Regions from separate parts of the Actinomadura sp. NPDC048955 genome, predicted to be linked through region 1. Evidence: riboswitches for the same ligand, from Rfam matches in the RefSeq annotation. Region 1 holds a riboswitch; each other region holds the start of a gene.

Region 1 (7,714 bases):
AGCGTGCTGACCTGCACTGGTGCACGCGCATTGGTCCGGGTTTGCAGGCGGCGCCGGGGAGCGCGGCGATTAACCTCCCGTATCGCCACTAACCGCGCCCGCGTCGTAATACGCGGCCGACCCCGGCGCTCGATCAACGCCCGGACCGGGGGATGTGGACGAATAACGGCGGGCACCCCGGCCGCGAAATCTGTTGCCGGGGGCGGACGCGAGAAGCCCGCGCCCTGCTCAGGACGTGGATGCGCCCGCCCCGAGCGCCGCCACGCGAAATCGGGAGATTTGGACACATTCCAACCGCGCGCTCCAGTTCTTCGGCACGGCGCCCGAACCCGGAGGGCCGTCGACCTCCGGCTGCGCTCCCGCCACCGGCATGCCGCACGAAAGGTCCGTTCCAAGTGCGGGAGCGCGCCATCCGGAGTAAGTCCACGGCGGTCAACAAGCGAGTCCGTTCCGGTCACAGCAACAGCTTCGGAGGGAACTGTCAAAGCGGAGGCGACGTCCGGGACGAGACACATCCCACCGGTTTCAGGACCGTAACCGGAACGAGCGGGCATATGCCGCCGGCACCTCGGACGTCCGGAAACAGCGACCATCTCGACGAAAACATGTATGGCACATGCGAGTGGACCTGGGCACGCGCCCGGCCGCGCACGCGAGTGCGCGGTATCGGACGGGTGTTATCGGACCCCGCGAGCACCTCCCGGTGCGGCGGAGAGGGCCTCAGAAGGCCGAGGATTCGGGCCGCGGGCGTTTTACCACGAGCGTCCCGGCGAGCCTGTCATGAACGGCCTGGCGGCGAACGCCCTCGAACATGGCCCCGGCGTTCACGACCCAGAAGATGCTCGCGAGCAGACCGAGAACGGGAATCGGACGCAGCCCGATCGGCACCGAATAGACGGCGGCCCGCAGAACGCAGTGCAGAACGTCCGGCCGCGTGGACGCGTCCACGACCTCAGTCTCCTCCGGGGCCGGGGCCTTCGCGGGCTCAGGGGCCGCCACGGGCACGAACCCCGGCACCGACACGGGGAAGGCCGACTCGTGGCCGAGCCCGGCGCTCTCGCCCGCTCCCCCAGTCCCCTGTGGCGCCGCTTCAGGCGCCTCCTGAGGCGTCGCCGCGACCACCTCGATGCCCGCGACGCGCTTGCCCAGCGTCCGGCCCCAGAGGGCGAGCTGGATCGCCTCGTACAGGAGCATGCATCCGGCCACGGCGGACGGAGCCATGACGTCCGCCGTGTGCCCGGACACCAGTTCGCGGACGACGAGGACGACGGGGACGCCGACGACGAGCGTGTCCACGACGCGCGCCAGGAGCCTCTGTCCCGGCTCGGCGAGCGATGCCGCCATCGTGGCCTTAGCCCGTGTACTCGGAGTACTCGGACTCGTCATATCCGGCACGCTCGTCAATGACGAGCGTGCCGGCGAAGCGATCGTGCAGCGACTGATGCAGAGGCTGGTCCCAGATCGCCCACAGGTAGGCCATCAGCGCGCCCGCCCAGACCAGCACCATCCCGTACGCGGCGTAGTCCCACACCATCACCGCCAAGACGAGGAAGAAGAAAACGCCGAGCTGGTAACCGACGTGGGTGATGCCGGCACGCCAGACAGCCTGGGTCGTGGTGATGGGGGTGCCCGCAGGCCGCGCCTGAACGACACCCAGGCCCAGAACGCGCTTCCCCAGCGTCCGGCCCCACATCGACAGCTGCACGGCCTCATAGATGAACGGCAGCACGGACAGGACGCAGAAGAGGGTGAAGATGATGGGCCAGTTCCAGACGCCGCCCTCGTCCTCCGTCTTGCTGCCGGGCTTGCCCAGACCGAACGCGCCGATCGTCACCGGCAGGACGAGAGCGAACCCGAAGACCGCGACGAGCGCGTTGTCGACGATTCGTGCGCCCGCCCTACGGTGGATCGGCGCCAGGGCCAAGTCACCGCCGTCGTCGTAGGAGGAGTTGTAGTCGTCGTAGGCGGGCTGCTGGTCCCACTGCTGCTGTTGCGGCTGCCATTGCTGCTGGGGCTGCTGGTCCCACTGCTGCTGGGACGACTGCTGCTGTGGTTGCTGCCACTGAGAACCTTGGTACGGAGGCGGCGGGCCGTAGGAACCCTGCCCCTGCTGGGGCTGGTAAGGCCGCCCGCGGTGGGGGGAATCGGGCATTTGAGTCAGTCCTCCAGGCGAAGCAACATCCGGGTGTTGCCCAACGTATTCGGCTTGACCCGGTCGAGGTCCAAGAACTCTGCCACGCCTTCGTCGTAGGAGCGGAGAAGTTCCTCGTACACCTCTGGCGCCACCGGAGTCCCAAGGATCTGCTCGAAGCCGTGGCGGGCGAAGAACTCCACCTCGAAGGTAAGGCAGAACACCCTTCGCACGCCGAGTTCACGCGCGTTCTCCAGGAGGCGGGTCACGATCCGGTGCCCGATCCCCCGTCCCCCGCATCCCTTGTCCACGGCGACCGAACGGACCTCCGCGAGGTCCTCCCACATGACGTGCAGGGCACCGCAGCCGATGACCGGCCCGGGCGTCCCGTGCTGGATGTCCTCGGCGACCCAGAACTCCTGGACGTCCTCGTACAGCTTGACGGTCGTCTTCTTGAGCAGGCGCCGCCCCGACCCGGCGTACAGGTCGACGAGCCTGCGGATCTCCTGGACGTCGGCGGTACGGGCACGCCGGATCACGACTTCCACAAACAAGCGAGATTATCGAACGCCGCGACCCGCCAGGCGACGCCCTCCTCGTTCTCTCGTTCACCGCGCCGCGCGACCTGCGAATTCGCAGGTTCTGGTTGGCATCCAATGCGGGGTCCGTTAGTGTCCATCGCTGACGTCGGCCCACCGCAGGACGGGGGCCGATCCCGCCGAGTCCCACGGGTCGCAACCAGCTGCCCGAGGAGCCGGGGACCCACTTTCGGAGCGTTTCGGGGATTCGCCCTGAGCGACGACCGTGAGGGGTGAATCCGCAGTCGCGGGCGATCGGTTCGCCCGCGGACGCGGACGGGCTGCTCCGGCCCCAACCCGTCAGCTAACCCGGTAGGCGGCTGAGGAGAGGAGTATTCGTGAAGCGATCGCGGCATGCTTCCCTTTCACGCTTCCGTGGGCGTGCGGCCTTCGTGGTCGGCGCGCTCGCCGTCGTTTCGGCCGCTCCGCACGCGATCGCCCCGCAGGCGATCGCCGTCGCGCACGCCGACCCCGAGCCCTCCGCCAAGGAGCTGAGGACCAAGGCGCTCAAGCTCGCCGACCAGCTGGAGCAGCTCACCGAGCAGTACAACGGGCTGAAGGTCAGGCTCGCGCAGTCGCAGCGCGCCGCCAAGGTCGCCACGGAGAACGCCAAGCGCCAGGAGAAGACGCTGGAGGCGCTCCGCCAGAAGGTCGGATCCCTCGCGGCGACGAGCTACATGCAGGGCGGCTCCGACCCAGCGGTGTCGTTCGTCGCCTCCCAGGACCCGCAGTCCATCCTCGACCAGGCGGCGACCCTTCACTACTTCGCCAAGCAGGACAGCACCCAGGTGCTCGGGCTGATGCAGGCCATGCAGTCCGCCCAGCGGGCCCGCAAGTCGGCCGAGACCCGCGCCAAGCAGGTCAAGGACCTGAAGACGCAGCTCGACTCGCAGCGGACGAAGATCACCGACGCCTACGAGAAGATCCGCGGCAAGCTCGTCGACAAGGACCCCACCCAGCTGGCCAAGCTCCCCGTCATCGGCACGGGCAAGGCCGCGCAGGCGCTCCGGTACGCGATGAGCAAGATCGGCCGCCCCTACGTGTGGGGCGCCGCCGGCCCGACCACGTTCGACTGCTCCGGCCTCACGATGTGGGCCTACAAGCAGGTCGGCATCAACCTGCCGCACTACACCGGCAGCCAGTGGAACGCCGGAACGCACGTGTCGCGCAGCGACCTGCAGCCGGGCGATCTCGTCTTCTTCTACTCCGACCTGCACCACATGGGGATCTACGTCGGCGGCGGCAAGATGCTGCACGCCCCGCACACCGGGGACGTCGTGAAGATCGCCTCCATGGACGGACGCCCCTTCGCCGGCGGCGTCCGGGTCGCCTAGGCACTGCGTCGCCGCGCCTGACGCGCGCTGCATCAAGCCGGTCGTCGGCGGTCTGGGGGCGGACAGCGCCGCCCTGGGCTGCTGGAATGCGCCGGTCAGCCCGCGGGGCAGTCGGCGGACGCGTCACGCTGACCGAGTTCGCCGTTCCATCCGTCACGCTGAGATGAGCTGACCCGGGCCCGTCGGAGAAGGCCGTCACGGGGCCGAGAGCACCGGAAAACGGGCGGGCCGGGTGGGCCTGTCAGGCCCGAACGCCGTCCGCGGCGACGCCTTCTGCAGGGACCTACCTGCCAGGGCGCGGGCGCCGCCGCTGCGGGGTCGGACGGAATTCGGATGAGCCGCCGTTTCTCCGGATGACGCTCGCCGTCCCCTGGCGAGCGTCGGGGGTGCATCGCTAGATGAGCTGCCTCCGGGCCGCCCACACCACGGCCTCGATAGGGGTGTTGACCTCCAGCCGGTCGCAGATCGTCCGCAGCCGGCGCCGCAAGGTCCGAGCGCTCAGTTCCAGCTTGCGTGCCGCCACATCGGCGGTGACACCGCTGGCGATCTGGGCGAGCAGCCGGATCTCTTCCTCGCTCAGCCCGAAATCGTCGGTGCCACGACGTGCGAGTGTGGCTGTTTCCACTCCGTCCTCCCTCGTCCGTGGTGATGACCGCGGGGATGCAGCCGTCCGCTGCACAGGCACGGGTTGGGCGCCTCGATCTGTACGCGCGTTGGGTTGCCGGGTCCGGACCCTTCCGGACTTAGATCATCGAGTTCCTTTTCTGTCTCGCGCGCTTGGCCGGAGGTGGCCGCATGGCCGATTGCGGGGGTGTACGGAGGAACTCCGGGTGACGATTCACTCGTTGGCCTGCCGAGGGAGACGGGATGTGATCGCCAGCCATCCGCCCGCCCCTTCTCGCCGAACCCACCGGTCCTCGTGGTGAACGAAGATCGTGAATCGTTTCAAGCTACGCTTCGGCTCGGAACGCTAGGCGGCCGGATCCGGCCCGTCAAGCGCCGGTCAAGAGCGCTGCGTGCCCGTTCGCTCACCATGTGTGACCGTGCATTCGGCGCCCCGCCATGCCAAACTCCACTACCTGGGAAAACGCCCATGGAGCGGGACGAGGAGCGAGTTGCCACAGACCAGTATTCGTGAGGTCGCGAGGCGTGCTGGAGTCTCAGTTGGGACCGTTTCGAATGTCCTAAACCGGCCAGATCTCGTGGCCGAAGCTACCCGTGACCGTGTCCGCGCGGCGATCGAGGAGCTCGGATTCGTGCGCAACGAGTCCGCGCGACGGCTCCGCACGGGCCCCGAGCGGACCGCGGGCGAGTTCGGCGACCAGCCGCGCCGGGCGTTCGGCGTCCTCGTCGAAGACCTCGCCAACCCGTACGCGACCGACGTCGCGCGGGGCGCCGAGGCCGCGCTCAACGCGGCGGGCCACGACGCCCTGTGGCTGTCCAGCGACCACTCCGCCGACAAGGAGCGCCGCCTGCTGGAACTGCTCGCCGACCAGCAGGCCGCCGGGGCCCTGGTCATCCCGGTCGGGATCGGCCCCCGCGACATCTCCCGGCTGCGCGCCGCGGGCATGAGCGTGGTGCTGATCGACCGGGACGCCTCCGACGTGTGCTCCGCCCGGGTCGACCATGTGGCGGGCGGCGAGGCCGCCGCCGCGTACCTGCTCGGCATCGGACGGGAGCGCATCGCGTTCGTGACCGGGACCCCCGAGCCGCAGCCCTGCGTCGAACGCCGCGACGGGGCCGCCCGCACGATCGTCGAGGCGGGCCTCGGCAAGCCCCCGGTCCTGGTCAAGGAGGCCCTGAGTCCCACGGAGGGGCAGGCCGCGGCACACGAGATCATGGCCATGTCGCCGGTGCCCGACGGCGTGTTCTGCGCCAACGACCTGCTCGCGATCGGCCTGATCAACGAGCTGACCCGACTCGGCGTCCGCGTCCCCGAGGACATCGCCGTGGTCGGCTACGACGACATCGAGCTCGCGGCGAGCGCCGCCGTGCCGCTCACCACCGTCCGCCAGCCGCGCCGCGAGCTCGGCTGGGAGGCCGCCGAGCTGGCGATGGCCGAGATCGGCGAGGGCAAGTCCCACCAGCACCGCCAGGTCGTCCAGCGGCCCGACCTGGTGATACGGGAAAGCGCTTAGCGTCCCGCGGCCGGCGCTGTTGACATCCCGTCTCAGATTCGGGTCCGCTTGAGGCATGGAGGACAGGACGGGCCAGGCGGTACGGGCCGGGGCGACCGCGGTACTCGGCTTCGATCCGGGCGACCCGGCGTTCCGCGCCGACCCGTACGCCCACTACCGGACGCTCGGAGCGGGCGGGCAGAGCCTGCACCGCACCGACGTCGGTCTGCGCGTCACCGCGTCCTACGAGCTGTGCGAGCGGGTCCTGCGCGACCCGCGGTTCGGGCACCGTCCGTCGGGAGGCGGCGTGTGGCGCGAGGTGCAGGGGCGGCACCGGTCGTTCCTGACCATGGATCCGCCCGACCACACGCGGCTGCGCCGGCTCGTCAGCAAGGCGTTCACGCCGCGCCTCGTGGAGCGGCTGCGGCCCCGGGTCGAGGAGCTCGTCGACGCGCTCCTGGAACCGGTCTCCGGCGAGGTCGACCTGATCGCGACGCTGGCCTACCCGCTGCCCGTCATCGTGATCAGCGAGATGCTCGGCGTGCCCGCCGAGGACCGCGACCTGTTCAAGGGCTGGTCGGACAGCCTCGCGCGCGGCTTGGACCCCGACTTCCTGCTTCCGGAGGCGGAGATCGCCCAGCGGGACGCGGCGCGCGACGAGTTCGCGGAGTACTTCCGGACGCTGGCCGCCAAGCGCCGGGCCGAGCCGCGCGACGACCTCCTGAGCGCCCTTGTGGGCGTCTCTGACGGCGGAGACGTCCTGTCGGAGCAGGAACTGCTGGCGACCTGCATCCTGCTCCTCGTCGCGGGCCATGAGACGACCGTGAACCTCATCGGGAACGGCGCGCTGGCGCTGCTCCGCGATCCCGCGCAGTTGCGGCTGTTTCGGGAGCGGCCGGGGAACGTCCAGGCGGCGGTGGAGGAGCTGCTGCGCTTCGACCCACCGGTGCAGCTGACCCTGCGGTCGGCGCTGGAGGACGTCGAACTGAACGGCACGCTCATCGAGCGCGGGAAGCTCGTCCTTCTACTGACGGGCGCCGCCAACCGCGACCCGGCGTTCTTCGACGACCCCGACCGGCTGGACCTGCTTCGCTACTCCGAGGGACGCGAGACGCCGAAGCACCTGTCGTTCGGGCACGGCGTCCACTTCTGCCTCGGAGCGCCGCTGGCCCGGCTGGAGGGCCGCGTCGCGCTCGGCAAGCTGTTCGAGCGCGACGTGGCCCTCGCCGCCGGCGACCTCGTCTACCGCGACAACCTCGTGTTGCGGGGGTTGCGCGAGCTTCCGGTCGTCATTCGGGCTTGACCAGCGGGAACAGGATCGTGTCGCGGATCCCCTTGCCGGTGAACGCCATGATCATGCGGTCGATGCCGGCGCCCATCCCGCCCGTCGGGGGCATCGCGTACTCCAGGGCGCGCAGGAAGTCCTCGTCCAGCTGCATGGCCTCGGGGTCGCCGCCCGCGGCGAGCAGCGACTGCTCGGTGAGGCGGCGGCGCTGCTCGATCGGGTCGACCAGCTCGGAGTAGGCGGTGCCGAGTTCCGTGCCGAACCCGATG
Region 2 (7,714 bases), on a different contig from region 1:
CCCGAGCGTCGCCATCGCGATCTTCCAGCCGTCGCCGGGCGCGCCGACGATGTTGCCGGCGTCGGTGCGGGCGCCGTCGAAGAACACCTCGTTGAACTCGGAGGTGCCGGTGAGCTGGACGATCGGCCGGATGTCGACGCCGTCCTGCCGCATCGGGACGAGCAGGTACGACAGTCCCTTGTGGCGGGACGACCCGGGCTCGGTGCGGCACACGGCGAAGCACCAGTCGGCTTCGAGGGCCAGCGACGTCCACACCTTCTGCCCGTCGACCACCCAGTGGTCTCCGGCGAGTTCGGCGCGGGTCTGCACGTTGGCGAGGTCGGAGCCCGCGTTCGGCTCGGAGTACCCCTGGCACCACAGCTCCCGCGCCGCCACGATCGGCGGCAGGAAGCGGGCGCGCTGCTCGTCGGTGCCGAACGCGATGATCGTGGGGCCGAGGAGGTTCTCGCCGATGTGGTTGACGCGGGCGGGCCCGTCGGCGAGCGCGTACTCCTCGTGGAAGATCACCTGCTGCTCGACGGTGGCGCCGCGCCCGCCGTACTCGCGGGGCCAGCCGACGCAGGTCCAGCCGGCGGCGGCCATGTGGCGTTCCCAGGCCAGCCGCTCCTCGAACGCCTCGTGCTCGCGGCCGGGGCCGCCGAGCCCGCGGGCGTGCGCGAACTCGCCCGACAGGTTGTCCTGGAGCCAGTCGCGGACCTCGGCGCGGAAGGCCCGGTCCGCGGGGGACTCGTTCTGCTTCACGCCGCGAACTCTACCAAACAGTTGTTAGAAAGAATCACCCCCCAGGGCGGGTTCGGCCTCCCGGGCCGCGACCCGGCCCGGGACGGGCGGCACCGGCCGGGCCGGCGCGGGAGCCGGCGCGGCGGCCGCGAACTCGCGGTGCAGCAGGTCGAACAGCCGGTCCCACCGGGCGAGGACCGCGTCCGGGCGGAACCGGAGCACCGACGCGCGGGCCCCGGTCCCGAGCATGCGGCGCAGCTCCGGGTCCTCGATGAGCCTGCCGAGCGCGGCGGCGAACGCGGTGACGTCGCCCGGTGCGGCCAGCAGACCGTCCCGTCCGTCCTCGATCAGGGTCCGGACGCCCGGCGCGCAGTCGAACGCCACCGTCGGCAGCCCGTACGCCATCGCCTCCAGCACCGACATCGGGAAACCCTCGGCCCGCGAGGGCAGCGCGAACACCGACGCCTCGACGAGCGCCTCCTCAATGTCGGCCACCACGCCCCGGAACTCGACGGATCCGGACAGCCCGGCGGCGTCCGCCCGCGCCCGCAGCTCCGGCTCGTCCGGGCCGTTGCCGTACACGTGCAGCCGCCACCCCGGATGCCGTCCGGCGACGCGCTCCCACGCCTCCAGCAGCAGGTCCACGCCCTTCTCGTAGGCCAGGCGGCCGACGCAGGCGACGACGGGCAGGTCCAGCGTGGGATGCACGCTCGGCGTGACGTGCAGCGCGTTCGGGATGTGGTCGACGTTGGTCATGCCGTCCCGGGCCCAGGCGTCGGCGTCCTCGGCGGTGAGGACCAGCATCCGGTCGGCGCGGGCGTAGTGCTCCTTGACCCGCCGGTACCGCGACGACCCCCGGGTCGCCTGGTAGGACTCGTGGCTCATGCCCACGACGCGCAGCCCGGAGGTGTCGGCGAGCCGCACCCACTCCATCGCCCACACCTGCGCCACGATGACCACCGCCCCCGGCCGCGCGGCGGCGAACAGCTCCGACAGGCGCGCCGCGCCGCGCCGCTGGGCCGCCGTCCGCCGCAGGTCCCGGGCCCGCGCCGCCGGGTCGAGCCGCCGCAGCGCCTTCCCCGGACGCCACGCGAGCGTGGGCGACCGCCACTCGCCGTGCAGCACCTCGACGGCGTAGGAGCCGTCGCGGCCGTGGTGGTACGGCTCTGTCCCCCGCGTGACGCCGACGAGGGTGACGCGGTCGCCGCGTCCCGCCAGCAGCCGCGCCATGTGGTGCGCCCACCGCTGGAGACCACCCATGTCGTCGGCGTTGTTGCACACGATGAAGACGTCACGCGGCGCGGCCATGGCGCTTCCCCCTCCTGCTCGGCGCGGCCGGGAAGTAGCGGTCCGCCACCGCCCGGGCGGCGGTGCCGCGGTCGTGCTCGCCGAAGCGCGCGGCGAACGCGCGGCGCCGCCCGGCGTGCACGGCCTCGGCCGCCTCCAGACCGGCGAGCGCGGCGACGAGCTCGTCCTCGGTGCGGGTGATCGGCCCGGGGCCGTGCCGCTCCAGGTCGAAGTAACCGGCGGCGAGGTCCCTGCCCTCCGGGAGGTGCAGCACGATCGGCCGGTCGAGGAGGGCGAAGTCGAACATGATCGAGGAGTGGTCGGTGACGAGCGCGTCCGCCAGCAGCAGCAGCGGCGTCACGTCGGGCACCGCGCCGACGTCGCGCATGACCTCGCGGGCGCCCGGAGGCACGTTCGCCCGGCACAGGTAGTGGGGCCGGACGAGCAGGACGTACTCCTCCCCCAGCTCCCGCGCGAACACCGCCGGATCCACCGGCGGGTCCAGCAGCCGGACGGGACGCCCCTTCGGCCCGGTGACGTACGTGGGCGCGTACAGGACGGCGCGGCGCCCGTCGTCCAGGCCGAGCGCGTCGCGCAGGGCCGCGACCTCGGAGGCCAGCTCCGGATCGCCATCCACCCCGTTGACCAAGGGGTCGTTGCGGGGATACCCCACCGGGAGCAGCTCGGAGCGGACGCCGAGGCCGCCGCAGAGCGTCTCGGTGTCGTGCCCGGAGCGCACCAGGAAGCAGTCGAAGCGCTCCACCATCCTCCGCAGCCGCGCCTGGTCGCCCGCGGGGCCCGACTTCAACCGCGGCTGGTCCAGCCCCATCAGCTTGAACGCCGACCCGTGCCAGGTCTGGATGTAGGTGGTCTCGGGACGCTTGCGCAGCCGGTCCGGGAAGCCCTGGTTGTCGATCCAGAACTGGGCCCGCGCGAGCGCCAGGTAGTACGCCCATGATCCGCGCTTGACGAGCCGGGCGTCGTCCGGGAACCCCTTGGGGGACGACGCGTACGACCACACCGCCGTCACCGGACGCCCGGACCTGCGCAGCTCCCGGTAGAGGTACTTCGGGTTGTCGGAGTAGTGGCGGCCGAGCTGGCTCTCGAAGACCGCCAGGCCGGTCCGGACGGGCAGCCGGCTCAGCACCCGGTTGAACACGACGATCTTGGTGTTCCGGCCGGTCAGCGTCCGGCGCACCGCCCTGTCCAGCGCCCGCGCCCGACGGCGGGCCAGCCGCGCCGGGCGGGACAGGGCGGCGCGACGGGCGAGCGCGCGGGTGAGCCGCGCCCACGGGCTCCCCGTCTCCAGGGCGAACGCCAGGTGCCCTCCCTCGGTGACGTACGAGCGGAGCCGGTCCCCCGCGAACCGCGTCAGCCGCGGGCGGACGGGCAGCGCGACGCCTCCGAGCGACGGCGACCCGCGGCCCTCGCCGAGCCGCGTGACCACCTCCTCGCCGTCCACCCGGATCCTCAGCCGGACGTCCCAGACGGGGTCGACGAACCCGAAAGGGCGGATCTTGCGGGCGGGGTCGAACTCGGCCCTCCAGGTGAGCCGGTCGCCCTCGTGCCGGACGGACGCGCGGATCCGTCCCTTCCTCGCCCGGCGGCGCCGGTCGCGGAACTCCAGCGTTCCGGCCAGCTCGGCTCCCCGCGGGATCCGCTCCAGAGGGTTCAGCACGTACCCGGCCATGAGCACGCGGCCGCCGCGCGTCTCCAGACGGGTGACGGTGTTCGCCGGGCGCAGCTCCCGGAGGGGCCGCACGTGGAAGCCGAAGGCCGTGACGTCCAGGACGCGGCGGCCGAGCGTCCCGCGGGGGCGCCCGGCGCCCCAGTAGACGCGCCCGTCCCGCTCCACGAGGCGGGCGCGCAGTTCGGGACGCTTCACGGGGTCGTACTCGGCCGCGGCGAGCGCCCCCGCGTGGTCGCCCTCGCGGATCAGGTGCGCGGCGATCGCGGGCAGCGGGTTGGCCTGCTCGAAGACCCGCGGGTCCAGCTCGGCCAGGTAGGCGGCGGCCAGATCGAGGAAGCGCGCCTGGTGGGCGGGGGCCTTGTCGCGCAGGTCGCGCAGGTACAGCACCAGGTCGTGGTTGACGAACTTGACGTCCTTGGCCCGCTGCAGGTCGTAGGCGCCGCGCAGCGCGAAGAGCATGTCGATGCGGCGGTGGATCTCCAGCCGGTCGGCGAAGTTGGCCAGCTCGGTGCGCCGGTTGGAGATCGACGGCGCCCGCGTCCGCTCCTTGACCATCCAGTTGTAGACGCGGTGCGGGATCAGGGCGGTGCGCCCCGCCTCCAGGTAGGCCTCGGCGGTGAACAGCAGGTCCTCGTAGTGCAGCCGCTCCACGAACCGCAGCCCGTGCTCCTCCAGGAAGCCGCGCCGGTACGCCTTGTTGGTCGAGAGGGTGTCGTAGAGGAGGTCGGGGTTCTCGTTCAGCGACTCGTAGACGGCGCTGTGCCGGTAGAGCCACGGATACCAGGGGCGGATGCGCCCCTTGGCGCCCTCGGGCACGTCGAGGAAGATCCGGTCGCAGAGCCCGGAGACCATGTCGGCCCCGGTGTCCTCGGCGGCGGCGAGGAGGTTGAGGCAGGCGTGCCGGTCCAGCAGGTCGTCGCTGTCGAGGAACATCACGTACCGGCCCGTGGACGTCTCGATCCCGGTGTTGCGGGGACGGCCGCACCCCCCTGAGTTGGCCGGCAGGTGGACGGCCCGGACCCGTCCCGGATGGGCCGCGGCGAGCCGGTCGGCGGCCTCGCCGGTGCCGTCGGTGCTCGCGTCGTCGACGATCACCGTCTCGACGCCGCCCAGCGACTGCGCCAGCGTCGAGGCCACCGCCCGCGGAAGCCTCCGCGCGTCGTTGTAGGCGATCACCACCACGCTGACATCCGGGCGCACCGCCATGGGCATCCCCCTCCGCAGACTCCGGCGTGCTGCTTTCCTTTCCACGAACGCCGCACTGAGGTCCAAGAGGGATCAAAGGCTGTCAACGCTTCGCATTACCCACCGTGAGCGGAGGCATTGGGCACAACACCCGGAACGCCAGAAGGCGCCCGGCCGGGGGGCCGGGCGCCCTCATGGAGCGTGCGCCTTCTCGGGGGCGTTCGGGTCAGCGGGCGTAGTCGGGGTAGCCGTAGCCGACGACCTGCGACTTCTCGCGGACCTTCTTCTTCACCGCGTTCTCGGTGTTGCCCTCGATGGTGGTGATGCTGCCGTCGCCGTTGTCCTTGACGACGATGCCGACGTGGTCGATGTCACCGATGCCGGCCTTCGAGCCGTCCTGCCAGTCGAAGAACACCACGGCGCCCGGCTTGGCCTTGTGGCCCCAGCGGTCGGTCTGCTTGAACCAGCTGGCGTGCTGGACCGTGTAGGCGTCCCAACCCATGTTCTTGACGCCGGTCTGGGCGCCGAGCCAGGAGACGAACATGTTGCACCACTGGGCGCCGTTGTACTCCTTGACCGAGAAGCCGCCGTCGCGCTTGGCGGTGGCCTTCGCCTGCGGGGTCGAGACGTACCACTTGTGGTACTTGGTCTGGCCGCCCTTGCCCTCGTGGACGCCGACCTGCTGCTGCGCGAGCTTGATCACTTCGGCGGGCTTGACGGCGTGCGGGGGGACCTTGAAGCCCTCGCGCCGCGCCTCGGCCGCGACGTTCTCGGCCTTCACCGTCTTGACCTGGGAGGAGTCGTGCGCGGCGGTGCCCTGCTCGGCGACCGCCGCCGTCTGGGCGGAGGTCTCGGCGACCGCGCGGCCGCCGGCGAGGGGGTTGACCACCGAGAGCCCGACCGCGCCGGCCAGGACCGCGCCGACGGCGACGCCGACGGCCTTGTCCTCGGGCGTGAGGCGGTGGAGCGAAAGTCGATCGAACAGACCGGACATGCAGGGAATCTCCTTGTCTTCCATGGCGCCTACCGGGTTAGCTGACGGATTCGGGCATGGAAGCAGCCCTACGGCGCGACTCTCGGGCGCGCCGATTCACCCCAGAAACGTGGGTCCCCGGCTCCGTTCCGGTCGCATCGACCGGACGGACTCGGCCTCGCACCGCGCGAGCGGTGCAGGTATACGGATGCCTTCACTGACAGATCTTGACGAGGGGGCGCGCGTCACATGGCGCGCATCGCGTGCGGATTCCGCTCCGCGATCCTCGGCCGCGCATGGTGCGGCCGGTGGCAACGCATGGGACGCGTTGCGTGATTCGGGATCGAAGGTACCAACCTTCTCAAGAAAAGCAAACCAGGCATAAAGTAAAGTCTTGCCTGCTCAAAGCCCTTCCAAGAGACTCCCAACACGGGGACGGTCCCGCGTCTTCCCGATCTTTGTCGGGACGCCCTCCAACCCCTTGCCCGCCGTACTTACCGGCCCTTCGGGAAAAGGTAAAGAAGATCGAATTGCCTGCGGCCGGCACCTCCCGCCGAGACGTTCGCGGCCTCGGCCACCCCATCGAGTGAGGCGCACGTCACACTCGGCGATCTTGCCTGGTCGGGCGTGCGGTTCGTCACCGCGAGGCCCGGACGGTCACTCCACGTAAAGGGCGAAGAGCGTGGTGTCGTCGGCCGCCCGGTCGTGCTCCATCCGCGCGAGCACCTCGTCCAGCACCCGCTCGGGACGCGAGGAGCTGTCACGCAGGATGTGGGTCAGGCGGCCGATCCGCTCGTCCAGGTCCGCGTCCCTGCGCTCCACCAGGCCGTCGGTGTAGAGGAAGAGCATGTCGCCCGAGTCGAGCCCGGTGGTGATCGTCGTGTACTCCCAGCCGGGCATGGCGCCGAGCATCGGGTCCCGGACCACCTCCAGCGGGGTCGCCCGCCCGTCCCGGACCAGGATCGGCGGCGGATGGCCCGCGCACGTCCACTCCAGGACGTGCCGGGCCGGGTCGTAGTGGGCGACGATGGCGGTGCCCGTCGCGGGCGGGTCCATGCCCCCGATCAACTCGTTCAGCCAGCCGACCAGCCGTCCCGTCCGCTCCCCCGTACAGGCGAGGCCGAGCAGGCCGTTGCGCGTCCGCGCCATCGCCGCCGCCGCCGGCAGCCCGTGCCCGGCCGCGTCCCCGATGGCGAACATCGCCCGTCCGTCCTGGAGGGCCTTGGTCGCGAACCAGTCGCCGCCGATGCGGGCCGTGCTCTCCGCCGCCATGCTGCGGATCGAGGTGCACATGCCCGGAAGCTGCTCCACCTCGTCCTCGTCCGGCAGGATGGCCCGCCGCAGCGTCACCGCCACGCGCCGCTCCTGCGCCGTCCGCGCCTGCTGGCGCAGCATCTGCCGCCGGGTCTCGGCCAGCGCGCGCTCCACCCCGCGCCGCCGGGTGATGTCCTGCGAGACGATGTTGATCGAGACGGGCAGCCCGGACTCCCCGAGCACCGGCTCGGCGAACACCCACAGGTGGCGGGGCGTCCCGTCGTGGCCGATCACGCGGTGCTCCGCCTCGACCGGCTCACGGCGCAAGAACATCGTCTGCACGGCCTCCTCGACCAGCGGGAGGTCGTCGTCGGCCACGACCTTCGGCAGGTCGTGCGGCATCGGCGGCACCTCGTCGGGGGAAAGGCCGTAGTTGGCCAGCATCTGCGGCGTCCAGTCCGCCTCCCCCGTCGCGAGGTCCCACTCCCCGAACCCGATCAGGGCGAGCCGCTCGACCCGCTCCAGCCGCCGCGCGATGCGGTCCTCGGCCAGGTGGTAACGCCAGGTCACGCAGATGCCGGTCGGCACCCGCACGCACCGCACGC
Region 3 (7,714 bases), on a different contig from region 1:
GGGCGGACCAGCAGCGACAGCAAGCAGTACGCGGTGACGGTGACGAGGGACGGCGGCACGCTGAGGGTCTTCTCGTTCGAGCCCGCCGACGCCGGACAGGCGGGTGACACGGGATGAGTCCGCGAAGGTTGCTGCTCGTCGGCGCCCTCGGCGTCGCCGCGGTGATGTTCGTGGCGCTGGTCTTCGTCCCGATCCTGTTCGGCGCGAGCCAGTTCCTGTTCGGCGGGGGGATCGGCGGTGGCGGCGGCTGCGTGAACGTCGCCGGTGCCGGCGCGCAGCCCGCGGCTGCGGCCGACGCGAAGTCCGTCCCCGTCGACTATTTGAAGCTGTACCAGGAGGCGGGCAAGAAGTACGGCATCCCGTGGAACGTCCTGGCGGGTGTCGGCAAGGTCGAGACCGACCACGGCAGGTCGACGATGCCGGGCGTCTCCAGCGGGGAGAACTACGCGGGCGCGGGCGGCCCCATGCAGTTCCTGGCCGCGACGTTCAAGGCGTTCGCGGTGGACGGCAACAAGGACGGCAAGAAGGACCGCTACGACCCGGCGGACGCCGTCCCGACCGCCGCCGCCTACCTCAAGCACAACGGCGCCCCGGAGCGCATGCGCACCGCGATCTTCCAGTACAACCACTCGTGGGACTACGTCGACCTCGTCCTCGACTGGGCGAAGCGCTACGTCGGGGGCGAGTTCAAGGCCGTCCAGGCGAACGGGATCAACTGCGAGGACAACGAGCTGCCCGCCAACGTCGGCGCCCTCGTCAAGACGATCATCGCGTTCGCGATGGCGCAGCGCGGCAAGCCGTACGTGTTCGGGGCGAACGGCCCGGACGCCTACGACTGCTCCAGCCTGATCCAGGCCGCCTACCGGCAGGTCGGTCTGAACCTGCCGCGCACGACGTTCGAGCAGTGGCCGTTCGGCGTGAAGATCGCCAAGGGCAAGGAGCAGCCCGGCGACCTGGTGTTCTTCAACTCCGGTCCCGGGACCTCGCCCGACAACCCCGGCCACGTCGGGATGGTCATCGGCGGCGGCAAGATGATCGTGGCGAGCTGCTCGGCCTGCGTGCCCGCGATCGGCGTGAAGACCTACAAGAAGCCGAACTGGATCGGGGTGACCCGCCCGCTCGCGCGTCCGGACTTCAAGAAGAAGGTGTCCGAGCTGGCCGCGCGCCAGTAGCCGCCCGGCGCGCTCAGCGGAACCGGCGCCTGCCCGCGACCAGCAGGACCTCGCGCAGCGCGTCGGCGGCGGCCCGGACGTCCTCCTGCGGCACCCGGGCCAGGACGTCCTCGTGCGCGGCCCCCGACGCGGCCAGCGCCCGCTCGGTGACGCGCAGCCCCTCCGCGGTGAGCTGGACGAACCGGCTGCGCGCGTCGCCCGCGTTGGCCTCGCGCTCCACGTAGCCGGCCTTCTGCAGCCGCTGCAGGACGTTGCTCGTCCCGCCCGAGGTGAGGAACGCCGACCGCGTGAGCTCGCTCGGCGTCAGCCGGTAGGGCTCGCCCTCCCGGCGCAGCACGGTCAGCACCTCGAACTCGGCGTAGGTGAGGCCGAGGTCGGCCAGGGGCCCGCGGAGGGCCTGCTGCACCAGCATGGCGACGCGCCCGGCGCGCTTGCTCAGTTCCAGCATCGCGAGGAGCGGCTCGGTCAGCCCGTCCCGCCGCCACGCGTCGGCCACGGAGTCGATCTCGTCCCTGCGCGCGCTCTCGTCCTGCACCCCACGAGCGTACTCGCTCCACCAGTTGCTTTTAGAAAAGCTAACTCTTAAGCTTTTAAGCATGACAAAGACTCTCCTGCTGACCAACGGGCTCGTCATCGACACCGCCCCCGAACCGACCGTGCTGGGCAACGCCGACGTGCTCGTCGAGGACGGCCGCATCGCCGCGGTCGGCCCGGACCTGGCGGCGCCGGACGGCGCCGAGACCATCGACGCGACCGGGCGCATCGTCATGCCGGGCTTCGTCGACACCCACCGGCACACCTGGCAGGCCGGGATCCGCGCCGTCCTGCCGGACGCCACGCTCCAGGCGTACCTGCACCGCGTCCTCGGCGAGCTGGCGCCCCGGTACCGGCCGGACGACGTGTACACCGGGACGCTCGCCGGCTCCCTGGAGTGCCTCGACTCCGGCATCACGACGCTGGTCGACTGGTCGCACATCCAGCTGAGCCCGGCCCACACCGAGGCGAACATCGCGGCGCTGCGGGCGTCCGGCATCAGGGCGGTGTTCGGGTACTGCTACGGCGGCGACGGCGACCTCGCCGCCGAGACCGGCCGCGTCCACCGCGAGAACTTCGGGTCCGGCGGCACGGTCACGATGGCGATGGCCGCGCTCGGCCCCGAGATCGCTGGCGACGAGCGCGCCCTCACCGAATGGCGGACGGCCCGTGACCTCGGCCTGCCGGTCACCGTGCACATGGGCGGCCACGGCGCTGAGAGCGCTGCGCGCGGCCTGGCGTTCCTCCGCGCCAACGGACTGATGGACTACCCGGCCATGTACGTGCACGCCAACTTCTACACCGACGAGGAGCTGAGGCGGATCGCCGGAAGCGGCGGCACCGTGTCGGTCACCCCCGCCGTCGAGGCCGCGCTGGGCATCGGCGCCCCGCCCACCGGCCGTGCCCGCGGCGCGGGTGCCCCGACCGGGCTCGGCGCCGACACGGTCGCCTCCGGCCCCGGCGACATGTTCAGCGTCATGCGCGCCGCCTACGTCCTCGAGCGGGGCCGCCCGGACGGCGCCGGCGCGGGCTTCACCACCGCCGACGCCCTGCGGACGGCCACGATCGAGGGCGCCGAGACCGCGGGGCTCGCGGACGTCACCGGATCGCTGACCCCGGGCAAGCAGGCCGACCTCCTCGTCCTGCGCACGGACGCCTTCGGCCTCGCGGCGGCCCACGACCCCATCGCGGCCGTGGTCCTGTCGGCGGACACGCGCAGCGTCGACACCGTTCTCGTGGGCGGACGCGTGGTCAAGCGCGGGGGAGTGCTGGTGGGCTGCGACGTCCCCGCCCTCCTGGCGTCCCTGGCGGACTCCGCCGCGCACGTGACGGCGGCCTGAACGTCGGCCGCGCGTGGCATGCTGATCGGCGTGGAGATAACGATCCGCGTTGCCGACGAGCTACTGATGTTCCTGCCCGCCACCCGGCGGGAGACCGAGGTGCGGGTGCCCTACGACGGGACCTCGACGCTGGGGCACCTCGTGGAGTCGCTGGGCGTGCCGCTGCCCGAGGCGGGCCCGATGACCGCCGACGGCGAGCCCGCCGGGCCCGCCACGCGCCCGGAGGCCGGGGCCGAGGTCCGCGTGGCGGCGGTGGAGCGCCCTCAGCCCGTGCCACTGGACCCGGGCCAGGTCGCCCCGCGCTTCCTCCTGGACGTGCACCTCGGCACGCTGGCCCGGCGCATGCGCCTGCTCGGCCTCGACACCGCCTACCACAACGACATGGACGACCCGGCGCTGGTCGTCCAGGCCAACGAGGAGCGCCGCGTCCTGCTCACCCAGGACCGCGGCCTCCTGCGCCGCCGCGCGCTGTGGTTCGGCGCCTACGTCCGCGGCTCGCGCCCTGACGACCAGCTCCGCGACCTGCTCGACCGCTTCGCGCCCGTCCTGCGCCCGTGGACGCGCTGCACCGCCTGCAACGGCGAGCTCGTCCCGGTCGACAAGCAGGAGATCGAGCGCGAGCTCCAGTCGGGCACGCGCCGCAGCTACGACGTCTACGGCCGCTGCGCCGGGTGCGGCCAGGTGTACTGGCGCGGGGCGCACGGCGACCACCTGGAGGAGATCGTCCGCGACGCCACGCGACTGGTCGACTCCCTCCGGGGGAACGGAACCGGAAAGACGGGCGCCGCGGTCTGATCACGAACAGGGAGAGGAGCTGATCACGATCGATCTCGTGGTGGTGGGGGCGGCGATCCTCGCGGACGGGCGGCTGCTGGCCGCCCAGCGCGCCGAGCCGCCGCACATGGCGGGCGGCTGGGAGCTCCCCGGCGGCAAGGTCGACCCCGGAGAGTCCGACGAGGACGCCCTGGTGCGCGAGTGCCACGAGGAACTGGCCGTCAAGGTACGCCTGGGCCGCCGCGTGGGCGGCGACTGGCGCCTGAGCACCCGCGCCGTCCTGCGCGTCTGGACGGCCGAACTGGTAGAAGGCGAGCCGCAAGCCCTGGAGCACCTACAACTCCGCTGGCTGACCCCGCCCGAACTCCAGAACGTCAACTGGCTCCCCGGCGACCGCCCGGTAATAGACCTCCTGGCCGAACAAGGCCTCGCCTAGCCTGTGTTTCACAGTCCCGGCCCGCTTCGGTCGCCTGGCGGCTGTGTTTCCACGTCCCGGCCCACTTCACTCGCCTGGCGGCTCGCTACGTGACCGAGCCTGGGCGAACGCCGCATCGCTTCGCGATCTGCCCGGCTCCGCTCGCCTCCGGCGTCGCTCCACCGGCCAGGTCACGCGTTCGTGTGGCATGGCCAAGGCGACTTCGAGACCGGCCCTAGCCGAAACGCGGCATCGCTTCGCGAGCAGCTCGGTCCCGCTCGCCTCCGGCGCCGCACCGGGCAGGTCATGCGTTCGCGCGTGACCGAGGCCGCTTCGGGACAGGCCCTAGCCCCCACTCGCCCGCGCTGACCTCAACCACCACAGCAACCACGCAACGACCTCAAGGCCGCGATCGCGTCCGAAGGCAGGTTCGAGCGAAGCGAGAACCTGATCGCGCAGCGAGCCGGAGCGATGCCAGCGATCGCCCGCTTTGTTCGACGATGGAGGGCCGCCAAGGCCCGAAGGAGGAGAAAAAGCTAAGAAATACGGTTCGCGCCTGCGAAGTCGGAGCGGTCGGAGAGTTTGGAGATCTTTACCACGTCGCCGGTCTGGGGGGCGTGGAGGTACTTGCCGTCGCCCAGGTAGATGCCCATGTGGTGGAGGTTGCCGCCGAAGTACACGAGGTCGCCGGAGCGGAGGGCGCCGCGCGAGACCTTCGAGCCCATGGCGAACAGGTCGCCGGTGTAGTGGGGGAGGCCGGGCTTGCCGACCTGGGCGTAGGCCCAGACGACGAGGCCGGAGCAGTCGAAGCTGCTCGGGCCGGCGGCGGCCCACACGTACGGGGAGCCGAGTTTGGTGAGGGCCTTGCGGGCCATCTTGGCGGGGAGGCCGGAGCCCTTCACGGTGGCGCTGAGGCCGGTGCGGGGGTCGCTCGCGTGGGTGGTGGTCAGCTTGTCGAGGCGCTTCATCACCTCGGAGACCTTGGTCTTGGCGGCCTCGCGGGTCTTCTTGGCGTCGTCCCAGGCCTTCTTGACCTGCGCGGTCTTCGCCTTCGCGGTGCGTTCCGCGGCGTCGGCCTGGTCGATCTGCTTCTTCAGGGCGAGGACGGCGGTGGCCTGGCTCTGCGCGAGGAAGGCGCGGTCGGACAGGCCCTCGGCGGAGGCGCCGGAGCCGAAGAGGACGTCGGGGCCCCCGGCCATGTAGTTCGCGGCGGCGAGGCTGCCGAGCTTCTGGCGGGCGGGCTCGGCGAGGGCGCGCAGCCGCTCGGCCTCCCTGGTGGCGTCCTGCTCGGCCTTGCGGGCCTTGTTGAACTCCACGCGGGCCTTGTTGAACTTCTCCGTGAGGATCTCGGCCTCTTCGTTCAGAGCGTCGAGGCTCTTGCGCAGGCCCTTCTCCGTCGTCGGCGTGGGGCTCGGCGCCATGGGCGCGGAGGCGGGCCGGAACGGCTGGGCGGCGTGGGCGAGGTCCGGCGCGGTGGCGCCGAGGCCGATCAGGAGCAGGGTCGCGGTGGCGGTGGGCAGGACGCGACGCCGCCGATGGGGATCCGGAGCCAAGCCGGTGTTCTCCTCTCCTCGTGCGCCTACCGGGTTAGCTGACGGGTTCGGGCCAGGAGTCGCCCTACGACGAACGTCGATTCACCCCGAGGTGATGGGTCCCCGGTTCTCCCGTCGTGCGGGAGATTCGGCGTTCCGGTCGCAGTCCCGGGGGGTGGGACTCCGGACGACCGGATCTCGGGCAGATTACAAAGGATGCGCAAAGTTGGCCAATCGAGGCCCCTGCGACCGGTGGGACGAACGGCTCGGAGTGGGTGGTACGCACGGCCAAGTAGAATGGGTCCGGCCGCACGTCTGCGGCGACTCCCGAACTCTCACGCAAGGCGAACCCGCATGCCCATCTCCACGCGCGACGACCTCCGTAACGTCGCGATCGTCGCCCATGTCGACCATGGCAAGACGACGCTGGTCGACGCCATGCTCTGGCAGTCCGGCGCCTTCCGCGAGAACCAGGACGTCGACGACCGGGTGCTCGACTCCAACGACCTGGAGCGCGAGAAGGGGATCACCATCCTCGCGAAGAACACCGCGGTCCTGCACAACGGGCTGACCATCAACATCATCGACACCCCGGGGCACGCCGACTTCGGCGGCGAGGTCGAGCGCGGCCTGTCCATGGTGGACGGCGTCGTGCTCCTGGTGGACGCCAGCGAGGGCCCGCTCCCGCAGACCCGGTTCGTGCTGCGCAAGGCGCTCGCCGCGCGGCTGCCGGTGATCCTGGTCGTGAACAAGACCGACCGTCCCGACGCGCGCATCGACGAGGTCGTGGACGAGACCTACGAGCTGTTCATGGACCTCGACGCCGACGAGGACCAGATCGACTTCCCGATCGTGTTCGCGTCGGGGCGTGCCGGGCGGGCCTCGCTCGACAAGCCGGCCGACGGCGCCATGCCGGGCAGCGACGACCTGGAGCCGCTGTTCAAGGTCATCACCGAGACGATCCCCGCGCCGTCCTACGACCCCGACGCCCCGCTCCAGGCGCACGTGACGAACCTGGACGCCTCCAGCTACCTCGGCCGGATCGCGCTGTGCCGGGTGCACGCCGGCACGATCAAGAAGGGCCAGCAGGTCGCCTGGTGCCGGCACGACGGCAGCGTCGACCGGGTGAAGATCACCGAGCTGATGATGACGGAGGCGCTCACCCGCAAGCCCGCGGACGAGGCCGGGCCCGGCGACATCATCGCCATCGCCGGCATCCCCGACATCATGATCGGCGACACCATCGCCGACCCCGACGACCCGCGCCCGCTGCCGCTGATCACGGTGGACGAGCCCGCGATCTCCATGACGATCGGCACCAACACCGGGCCGATGGCGGGCCGCGAGAAGGGCACCAAGGTCACCGCCCGGATGGTCAAGGACCGGCTCGACCGCGAACTCGTCGGCAACGTGTCGATCCGGGTGCTGCCGACCGAGCGTCCCGACGCCTGGGAGGTGCAGGGCCGCGGCGAGCTGGCCCTGGCGATCCTGGTCGAGAACATGCGCCGCGAGGGCTACGAGCTGACGGTCGGCAAGCCGCAGGTCGTCACGCGCGACATCGACGGCAAGAAGCACGAGCCGGTCGAGCGGCTCACCGTCGACATTCCCGAGGAGTACCTCGGCGCCGTCACGCAGCTGATGGCGGTCCGCAAGGGCCGCATGGAGCACATGACGAACCACGGCACCGGCTGGATCCGGATGGAGTTCCTCGTCCCGGCCCGCGGCCTGATCGGCTTCCGTACCGAGTTCATGACGGAGACGCGCGGCACCGGCATGGCGCACCACGTCTTCGAGGACTACGAGCCCTGGTTCGGCGAGCTGCGCACCCGCCCGTCCGGCTCGCTCGTCGCCGACCGGTCCGGCGCCGCCACGGCCTTCGCGATCACCAACCTCCAGGAGCGCGGGACGTTCTTCGTCGGCCCGACCACCGAGGTGTACGAGGGCATG
Region 4 (7,714 bases), on a different contig from region 1:
GGACAGGCTGTTCACCGCGATCCGGTCGGCCGCCGCCGGAGACAGCGCGCTCGCGCCGAGCGTCGCCTCGCGCCTCCTCGGCCGGATGCGCTCGCCCACCGCGACGCTGACCGCCCGCGAGCTGGAGGTGCTGAGGCTGGTCGCCGAGGGGCTCTCGAACCGGGGGATCAGCAGGCGGCTGTTCCTCAGCGAGACCACGATCAAGACGCATCTGGTGCACATCTACGCCAAGCTCGGCGTCGACTCCCGCACGGCCGCCGTAGCCGCCGCCACCCGGCGCGGCCTGATCCGCCCGTCCTGACCCGGTGCCGACCAGTCGGGCGGGGCCGGAGCCCCGCCCGCCCGGGACCGGACTGCTACTGCTACTGCTTCAGCAGGGTCCGCATCTTGGCGATCTCGGCGGTCTGGGAAGAGATGATCTTTCCGGCCAGCTGCCTGGCCGGCGGGAACTGCCCGGCGGACTCCTCGGTCCTGGCCATCGCCACGGCGCCCTCGTGATGCTCGATCATCATCTCCAGGAACGCCTTGTCGAACGCCCCGCCCTTGGCGGCCTCCAGCTCCTTCATGTCCTTCTCGCTCATCATGCCGTCCATGCCGTCCATGCCGCCGTGGTGCATGCCGCCCATCCCGGTCGTGCCGGGCGAGGGGACCGGGGAGCCCCAGCTCCTCAGCCACGCGCTGAGCTGCTGGATCTCCGGTTCCTGCGCCTTCTTGATGTCGGCGGCCAGGGCCTTCACCTGCGCCGACGAGGCGCGGGTGGCGGCGAGGCCGGCCATCTCGACCGCCTGCCGGTGATGCGGGATCATCATCTGCGCGAACATGACGTCCTGGCCGTTGTGCGGTCCGGCCTGCGCGCCGCCCGGCGACGCCGAGTGGCCGGGCATGGAGTGCGAGGGCGCCGGTTGTCCCGTCGAACCCTCGTCGTTCCCGCACGCCGCCAGCGCGATCGCCAGGGCGGGGACGGTGAGGAGCGCGAACGCTCGCTTCATGGTGGTGGCCTTCCGTGTCGAGTGCTGTGATCAGTGGTCGGCGGCGGCGCCCGATCCCGGGCGCCGCTGGACCTCCTACAGCCTCAGCACGCTCAACCTGTGCAGGGACGGTCTCGGCGGCGGGCGTCCGACCAGCAGGATCCGCACCCGCGCCGGCCTCGAAACGGCCCTTGGCGGCGACCTTCGCAGGCGCAGTGCCAGGAGGGCCAGGGCAAGCGCGAACAGCGTCAGCATGGCCAGGCAGACCTGGCCGCCGGGATGATCAGGATGGCGGTCGGAGTGATGGTCGCCGGGCCGGTCGCCCTGGGGCGGGCGGTGCCCCGTCACCGCTGCGGTGACGGGGACCGCGTGCCCGGCGGCCATGGACGTCAGCGGGACGCCGATCATCCCGGCCGGGCTCGATGTGGCCTGGAAGCCGTGCATCGCCAGCAGGCCGAGAAGCACGAGCAGGCCGGACGCCAGAGAGAGGACGTCCCGGCGCACAGATCGCCTCAGCCGTCCCAGCCACCGTTCCGCGTTCGCGCCGCCCCGTCCGGGGAGGCCGCCGACGTGCATGCTCATCCCGGGAACCAGGGTAGCGAAGCGTGATCGGCGGTCACCGGCGGGTCACCGGGTCAGGCGACACCCGGTCAGGCGACATCCGGTCAGGCGACACGGACTCCACCGGCGAACGGGCGGCCGGCGATCGGGGCGATCTTGACGACGTCGCCGGTCTGCGGCGCGTGGACCATGTTGCCGTTGCCGATGTACATGCCCATGTGGTGCAGGTCGCTGTGGAAGAACACCAGGTCGCCGGGCTTGAGCTGGCTCATGCTCACGTGGGTGCCGGCGTTGTACTGGCTGCCGGTGTAGTGGCCGAGGGTGATGCCGACCTGCGCGTAGGCGTACAGGGTCAGGCCGGAGCAGTCGAAGCCCTTGATGTTGGCGCCCTGCGCGGTGCCGTAGCTCGGGCCGGACGCGTTGCCGCCGCCCCAGGAGTAGGGCACGCCCTGCTGGGCCAGGGCGGCCCGGACGGCCGTCATCGCCTTGGCCGAGGCCCCGCCGGAGTTGATGTTGGGCATGGAGCCGGGCCGCGAACCGGCGGTGTTGAAGGTGCCGAGCTGCTTCTCGACCTTCTTGAGCTTGACCTGGAGTTCCCGGCGCTTCTTCTTCGCCTCGCCGGTGAGCGCGCGCACCTGGGCGGCGCGCTGCTCGGCGGCCTTGCGGGACCGGTCGGCGCCCTGCATCACCTGGAGCATCTGCGTGATGCGGGTGTCGTTCTGCTTGGCGAAGTAGTTGAGGGTGGCCGACTGGTCCAGGACGGCCTGCGGGTCGGAGGCCGAGGCGAAGCTGATGGCCGGGTCCGCGGGGCCGTTCTTGTAGCTGTCCGCGGCGATCTTCGCCATCCGCTCGCGCGCCTCGTCCAGGGCCTTCTGCTGCCGCAGGGCGCTGCTCCTGGCCGTCTTCGCGGCGTGCTCGGCCTGCTTGAGGCGCTCGCGCAGTCCGTTGTACTGCTCGCTGAGCTTCTCGGCCTCGTCGGCGAGCTTCTCCTGCTGCGCGGTCAGTTGCTTGCGCGTCGGCTTGGGCTCGGCGTGGGCGGGCGCGGGGGCGAGAAGCCCGGCGGACAGCGCGAGGGCGGCCGTCCATGCCGTGACGTTCGAGCCGGTGCGGATCCTGCGGCGGGCTGTCGTTCGGGGGCCGGCAGCTCGTCGCTGCATACGGTGTCCTCTCCTGTAACGCCTACCGGGTCAGCTGACGGGTTCGGGCCGGAGTCGCCCTTCCGTCCGCGCGGGACGGATTCACCCCTGAAGATCGGGTCCCCGGTTCCCCGGACGGAGCCGTCCGCGGGATTCGGCGCGGTCGCCGGCCGTCCCCGGCGGGGACGTCGGACCGAGACCTCCTACGGAGCGTAGGAGGTTTACGGGCGGTTCGCCACCTGAGCGGAGGTTTTCCTCAAAAGCCACATACCGCCTCAGCAGGTGGCGGCCAGCTCGGCGATCGCCGCGGCCCCGGCCAGGAGCGGCGCGGTGACCGCCGCCACCACGAAGAGGCCGGCCGCGAGCCGGACGGCACGGCGCGGCCTCGGCGGAGCGGCGCCCTCCAGCCGCAGCACCCGCTCCCTCAGCGCACCGGCGGCGGGCTCGCCCGCCGCCCCGAGCGCCCCCGCGCCGGTCGGCGCCGCCGACAGCCGGCACAGGGCGCCGACCAGCGGCTTGCTGCCGTGGACGCGGACCGCCGCGTCGTCCGCGGCCATCTCCAGCAGCAGCGGCAGCCGCGCCTTCGCGCGCCGGACGGTCGGCAGCCACGGCAGCATGGCGTGGACCAGGTCCAGGGCCAGCAGGAGCACATGGTGGCGCTGGCGCAGATGCGCCCGCTCGTGCGCCAGGACGGCGCCGAACTCCTCGGCGCTGAGCGCCCGCTGCGCCCCGGTGCTGACCACGATCGCGCGGTGCCGGGACGGCAGCGAGTACGCCACCGGCACGGGATGGTCGAGGACGAGGACGTCCGGATGGCGCCGGTCCTCGCCGGCGACCAGCCGCAGCATCTCCCGGTGCCGGCGGCGGTGGCGCATGGCCCGGCCGAGCCTCGGCAGGCCGCGGGCGAGGACGGCGGCGCACGCGGCGGCGAGGACGGCGGTCGCGACCGCCGCGGCGACGGTGGCGAGACGGCCGTGATGGGGCAGGCAGTCGCGCAGCCGCGACAGGAACCCGTGGCCCGGGCCCGGCGGCGCGAGCAGCGCCGCCGCCGCGCTCCCCGCCGCCGCGATGGTCGTCCCGGCGAGGGCGGCCGCCCAGCAGGCGATCGCCGTCCCCGGGCCGACGGCCGAGCGCCGCAGCAGATCCAGGGCGGGCCCCGCCGCGCATCCCAGCAGGACCACCGAACCGGCCAGGCCGGCCACCAGGAGGATCACGGTCACGCGTCCTCGCCGGCGGTGCGCCGCCGCAGGGCGTCCAGGAGGTGCCGGGCGTCCTCCGGCGGGACGCTCTCGGCGAACCTCGCGAGGATGGCGCCGTGGTCCGCGGCCTCGCTCAGGGCGTCCATCATCAGCTCGACCGCATACTCCTCCTGCGGCCGCGTCGGGCTGTAGCGGAAGGCCGTGCCGTCCTGCGTGCGGCGGACGAGCCCCTTCTGCGCCAAGCGTTCCGCCACGGTCTGCACTGTGTTGTAGGCCAGCGCCTTGTCCGCGTTCTCGTTCAACTCGGCCAGCAGTTCACGGATCCGCAGCGGGTGGGGCGCCGCCCAGAGCACGTCCATGATGGAGCGTTCGAGCGCCCCTCCGAGTGCGGACACGCGGTCACCTCCGTCCCGCCCCCATTGTGCCGGACGTCTCCTGAGCACCCGCCTCCAACAAGGGGGTCTCTCCAGCGTGGACGGGCCTGCGGCGCCCGGGCATCCACCAGTTGGCCCCGCCGCACAGCTCCATCACCGCGGGGACGAGGATCATCCGGACGATGGTGGCGTCCACGAGCACGGCGACGGCCATGCCGAGACCGATCTGCTTGACGGACACGTCGGGGCCGAGCAGGGACGTCCCGAAGACGGCGATCATGATGGCGGCCGCGGCCGTGATGACCTTGGCGGTGCGCGCCAGCCCGCGGGTGACGGCCGTCCGGGTGTCGCCGGTGCGCTCGTACTCCTCCCGGACCCGCGAGATCAGGAAGACCTCGTAGTCCATGGACAGGCCGAACAGGAGCGGGAACATCATCATCGGCACCCAGGTCGTGATCGGCATGGCGGTCGGGAACCCGAAGGCCTCGCCGAGCCACCCCCACTGGACGACCGCGACCAGCACGCCGTAGGCGGCGCCGATCGACAGCAGGTTCATCACCGCGGCCTGCACCGCGATCGTGACCGACCGGACCAGCGCGACCAGCAGCACGAGGGACAGGGCGACGACGACCCCGATCATCAGCGGCAGGCGGGAGCCGACCTCCTCGGCGATGTCGATCGCTCCGGCGTTCGGGCCGCCCACCTGGATCCCGCCGCCGCCCGGCGCCCCGGGCAGGACGTCGTCGCGCAGCCGGTGCACCAGGTCGGCGGTGGCCTCGTCCTGGGCGCCGGTCGCGGGGAAGGCCATGAACGTGGCCGCCCGGCCGTCGGCGCTGATCCGGGGCGGCGTGACGGAGGCGATGCCCTCGGTCCGGCGGACCGCCTCGACGACGGGACGCAGGTCGGCGTCCGCGGACCCGATCCGCGCGGCGAAGATCAGCGGCGCGCCGTAGCCGGGCCCGAAGCCTTCGGAGAGGATCTCGTAGGAGGTGTGGCTGCTCCGGTCGTGCGGCTGGACGCTGGCGTCGGGCAGGCTCAGCCGCATCGACAGGACGGGGGCGGCGAGCACCAGCAGGCCCGTCCCGGCCAGGACCGCGGCGACCAGCGGCCTGCGCTGCACCACGCCGGCCCAGCGCTCGGCGGGGGGACGGTGCTCGCGGGTGCGCGGGCGGGACGCGCGGCGCGGCAGCCGCAGCGAGTCGATCCGGCGGCCGGTGAAGCCGAGGAGCGCCGGCAGCAGGGTCACCGCGGCCGTCATCGTGACCAGCACCGTCACGGACGCGGCGATGGCCACGCCGGTCATCAGCCGCTGCCCCATGACCACCAGGCCGAGCAGCGCGATCACCACGGTGGTGCCGGCGAACAGCACGGCGTGCCCGGCGGTGGAGATGGCCTTGGCCGTGGCGCCCTCGGGGTCGTCTCCGTCCTGGAGGGCCTCCCTGTAGCGGGTCACGATGAACAGCGCGTAGTCGATGCCGATGCCGAGCCCGACCAGCGCGGCGACGAGCACCGTGAAGTCCGGCGCCGGGACGAGGTGCCCCACCAGCTTGATCAGGGCGATGCCGCCGAGGATCGCCGTCAGCGCCGTCGCGATCGGCAGGCCCATCGCGACCAGCGATCCGAAGGAGATGAACAGGATCACCGCCGCGGTCAGCAGGCCCACGCCCTCGGCCGGTCCCTGCTGGGGCGTCTCGGCCTTCTCCGCCCGCTCGCCGCCCAGGCCCAGCGTCACGCCGTCGCCGGAGGCGTCCTTGACCGCGTCCACCAGGGGCTTGACGTCGGACTTCTTGGCTTGCGCGTCGGTCAGCGGGATGGTCGTCCTGGCGATGCGGCGATCGCGCGTCACCAGGTTCCCGTCCTGGTAGGGCGAGGTCACCGGTCCGGTGACCGGTGAGGCGTCCAGCTCGGCGACGACCTTCTCGATCCGCCGCCGCGCGGCGGGGTCGTCGATCCCCTTCGCCGCCTTGATCGCGAGGGTCAGGGTGTCGCCCCGGCGCTCGGGGAAGTGCTTCTGGATCAGCTCCTGCGCCTTGGCGGAACCGGAGTCCCCGCCGGAGAAGTCGTTGTCGGACGGGGCGCCGTAGCCGAAGCCGGCGAACGCCACGGCTATCACGCCGACGAGCCAGGCCAGGAGGACGAGGCGGCGGCGCCGGTGGCAGAAGCGGGCCAGCGCCGCGAGTGCGCCGTCCGGTCGAGGGTGTGCGGATTGCTCGCTCATGGCGGCGATCGTCGCGCCGGCGGGGCGCCCGCCGCGTCTGACCGGGGACGGCCGCGCCTACGCGTTCGGGCGTACGCGGCACCGTGGCCCGCTCCACCTGGCGGAGGAGCAGGTCACGCACCTGAGCGCAGGAGCGCCCCCGCACCACGACAGTAGGATTCCGGCATGGAACGCCGTACCGGGACGTTCTCCCTGCGAGCGGTGACGCATGACGTCCTGCTCGCGCTCTTCGTCACCGTGATGCAGGTCCAGGGGACGGTCGCCCGTGTCGCCGCCGAAGGGGCGACGCGGCCGCTCGCCGACCTGGGAGATCTCGGCTACGCGCTGCTGGTGGTGAGCGGCCTCGCCCTGCTCGTCCGCCGCCGGTGGCCGGTGGCGGTGTTCGCCGTCGCCGCGCTCGCCAGCCTGGCGTACTACGGTGCCGGCTTCCCGGACGGCCCCGGCTGGCTCGCGCTCTTCGTCTCCCTCTACACCCTCGCGGCCTACGGCGACGGGCGCCGGTCGCTGGTGATCGCCGGTTCGGGGATCACCGTGCTGGCCGCCGTATGGCTGTACACGGCCGCCGACATCGAACCGCGCGCCGCCATCGGCTGGGTGTTCTTCCGCATCGGCGCGTCGGTCATGAGCGCGGCCCTCGGCGAGTCCGTCCGGTCCCGCCGGGTCATCGCGGCCGAGGCCGAGAAGCGCGCGGAACTGGCCGAGCGGACCCGCGAGGAGGAGGCGCGGGCGCGCGTGGACGCCGAACGCCTCCGGATCGCCCGCGAGGTCCACGACACCGTCGCCCACGCGGTGGCGATCATCAACGTGCAGTCCGGGGTCACCGCGCACGTGCTCGACAAGCGCCCGGAGCAGGCGCGCGAAGCGCTGCGGACCATCGAGGAGACCAGTTCCCGGGCGCTGCGGGAGATGCGGGCCGTCCTCGGCGTCCTGCGCGACGACGGCGACGGCCGCGCACCGCACCCCGGCCTGGACCAGATCGGCGAGCTCACCGCCAAGGCGCGCGAAGCGGGGCTGGACGTCACGCTGGAGGCGTCCCCGCCCGCGGCGCCGCTGCCGAGCGCGGTGGGCAGCGCCGCGTACCGGATCCTCCAGGAGTCGGTCACCAACGTGATCCGCCACGTCGGCCCCACCCGGGTGACGGTCGCGCTCAACCCCGGGACCGACGTCCTGGAGATCCGCGTGACCGACGAGGGCCGCCGCACCGGGGACGGCACCGCGAGCGCCCCGGGCGGCCCCGGCCACGGGATCCTGGGCATGC

What was found. Region 1 has a riboswitch for cyclic di-AMP ahead of AB0C84_RS05410 (NlpC/P60 family protein). Riboswitches for the same ligand answer to the same signal wherever they lie in the genome.
Region 2: linked by a shared signal. The riboswitch ahead of AB0C84_RS20740 (CHAP domain-containing protein) and the one ahead of AB0C84_RS05410 (NlpC/P60 family protein) in region 1 are both predicted to bind cyclic di-AMP.
Region 3: linked by a shared signal. The riboswitch ahead of AB0C84_RS29170 (NlpC/P60 family protein) and the one ahead of AB0C84_RS05410 (NlpC/P60 family protein) in region 1 are both predicted to bind cyclic di-AMP.
Region 4: linked by a shared signal. The riboswitch ahead of AB0C84_RS05920 (NlpC/P60 family protein) and the one ahead of AB0C84_RS05410 (NlpC/P60 family protein) in region 1 are both predicted to bind cyclic di-AMP.

What each region holds. Positions count from the first base shown of each region.
Region 1 is NZ_JBEZJI010000003.1:348,274-355,987, reverse strand. It holds gene AB0C84_RS05425 (RDD family protein) at 721-1,344, opposite strand; gene AB0C84_RS05420 (RDD family protein) at 1,352-2,152, opposite strand; gene AB0C84_RS05415 (amino-acid N-acetyltransferase) at 2,158-2,685, opposite strand; cyclic di-AMP (ydaO/yuaA leader) riboswitch at 2,838-3,044, shown strand; gene AB0C84_RS05410 (NlpC/P60 family protein) at 3,048-4,043, shown strand; gene AB0C84_RS05405 (LuxR C-terminal-related transcriptional regulator) at 4,438-4,668, opposite strand; gene AB0C84_RS05400 (LacI family DNA-binding transcriptional regulator) at 5,060-6,181, shown strand; gene AB0C84_RS05395 (cytochrome P450) at 6,237-7,463, shown strand; gene lysX (bifunctional lysylphosphatidylglycerol synthetase/lysine--tRNA ligase LysX) at 7,450-7,714, opposite strand, start outside.
Region 2 is NZ_JBEZJI010000020.1:117,000-124,713, reverse strand. It holds gene AB0C84_RS20755 (acyl-CoA dehydrogenase family protein) at 1-741, opposite strand, end outside; gene AB0C84_RS20750 (glycosyltransferase) at 766-2,028, opposite strand; gene AB0C84_RS20745 (CDP-glycerol glycerophosphotransferase family protein) at 2,012-4,903, opposite strand; gene AB0C84_RS20740 (CHAP domain-containing protein) at 5,109-5,876, opposite strand; cyclic di-AMP (ydaO/yuaA leader) riboswitch at 5,888-6,043, opposite strand; gene AB0C84_RS20735 (SpoIIE family protein phosphatase) at 6,513-7,714, opposite strand, start outside.
Region 3 is NZ_JBEZJI010000036.1:71,575-79,288, forward strand. It holds gene AB0C84_RS29140 (hypothetical protein) at 1-117, shown strand, start outside; gene AB0C84_RS29145 (bifunctional lytic transglycosylase/C40 family peptidase) at 114-1,172, shown strand; gene AB0C84_RS29150 (MarR family transcriptional regulator) at 1,186-1,707, opposite strand; gene AB0C84_RS29155 (amidohydrolase family protein) at 1,769-3,046, shown strand; gene AB0C84_RS29160 (Mut7-C RNAse domain-containing protein) at 3,065-3,841, shown strand; gene AB0C84_RS29165 ((deoxy)nucleoside triphosphate pyrophosphohydrolase) at 3,870-4,256, shown strand; gene AB0C84_RS29170 (NlpC/P60 family protein) at 4,772-5,788, opposite strand; cyclic di-AMP (ydaO/yuaA leader) riboswitch at 5,796-5,931, opposite strand; gene typA (translational GTPase TypA) at 6,122-7,714, shown strand, end outside.
Region 4 is NZ_JBEZJI010000004.1:109,217-116,930, reverse strand. It holds gene AB0C84_RS05935 (response regulator transcription factor) at 1-301, shown strand, start outside; gene AB0C84_RS05930 (DUF305 domain-containing protein) at 363-989, opposite strand; gene AB0C84_RS05925 (DUF6153 family protein) at 1,065-1,550, opposite strand; gene AB0C84_RS05920 (NlpC/P60 family protein) at 1,634-2,686, opposite strand; cyclic di-AMP (ydaO/yuaA leader) riboswitch at 2,690-2,835, opposite strand; gene AB0C84_RS05915 (M56 family metallopeptidase) at 2,941-3,885, opposite strand; gene AB0C84_RS05910 (BlaI/MecI/CopY family transcriptional regulator) at 3,882-4,259, opposite strand; gene AB0C84_RS05905 (MMPL family transporter) at 4,264-6,456, opposite strand; gene AB0C84_RS05900 (sensor histidine kinase) at 6,622-7,714, shown strand, end outside.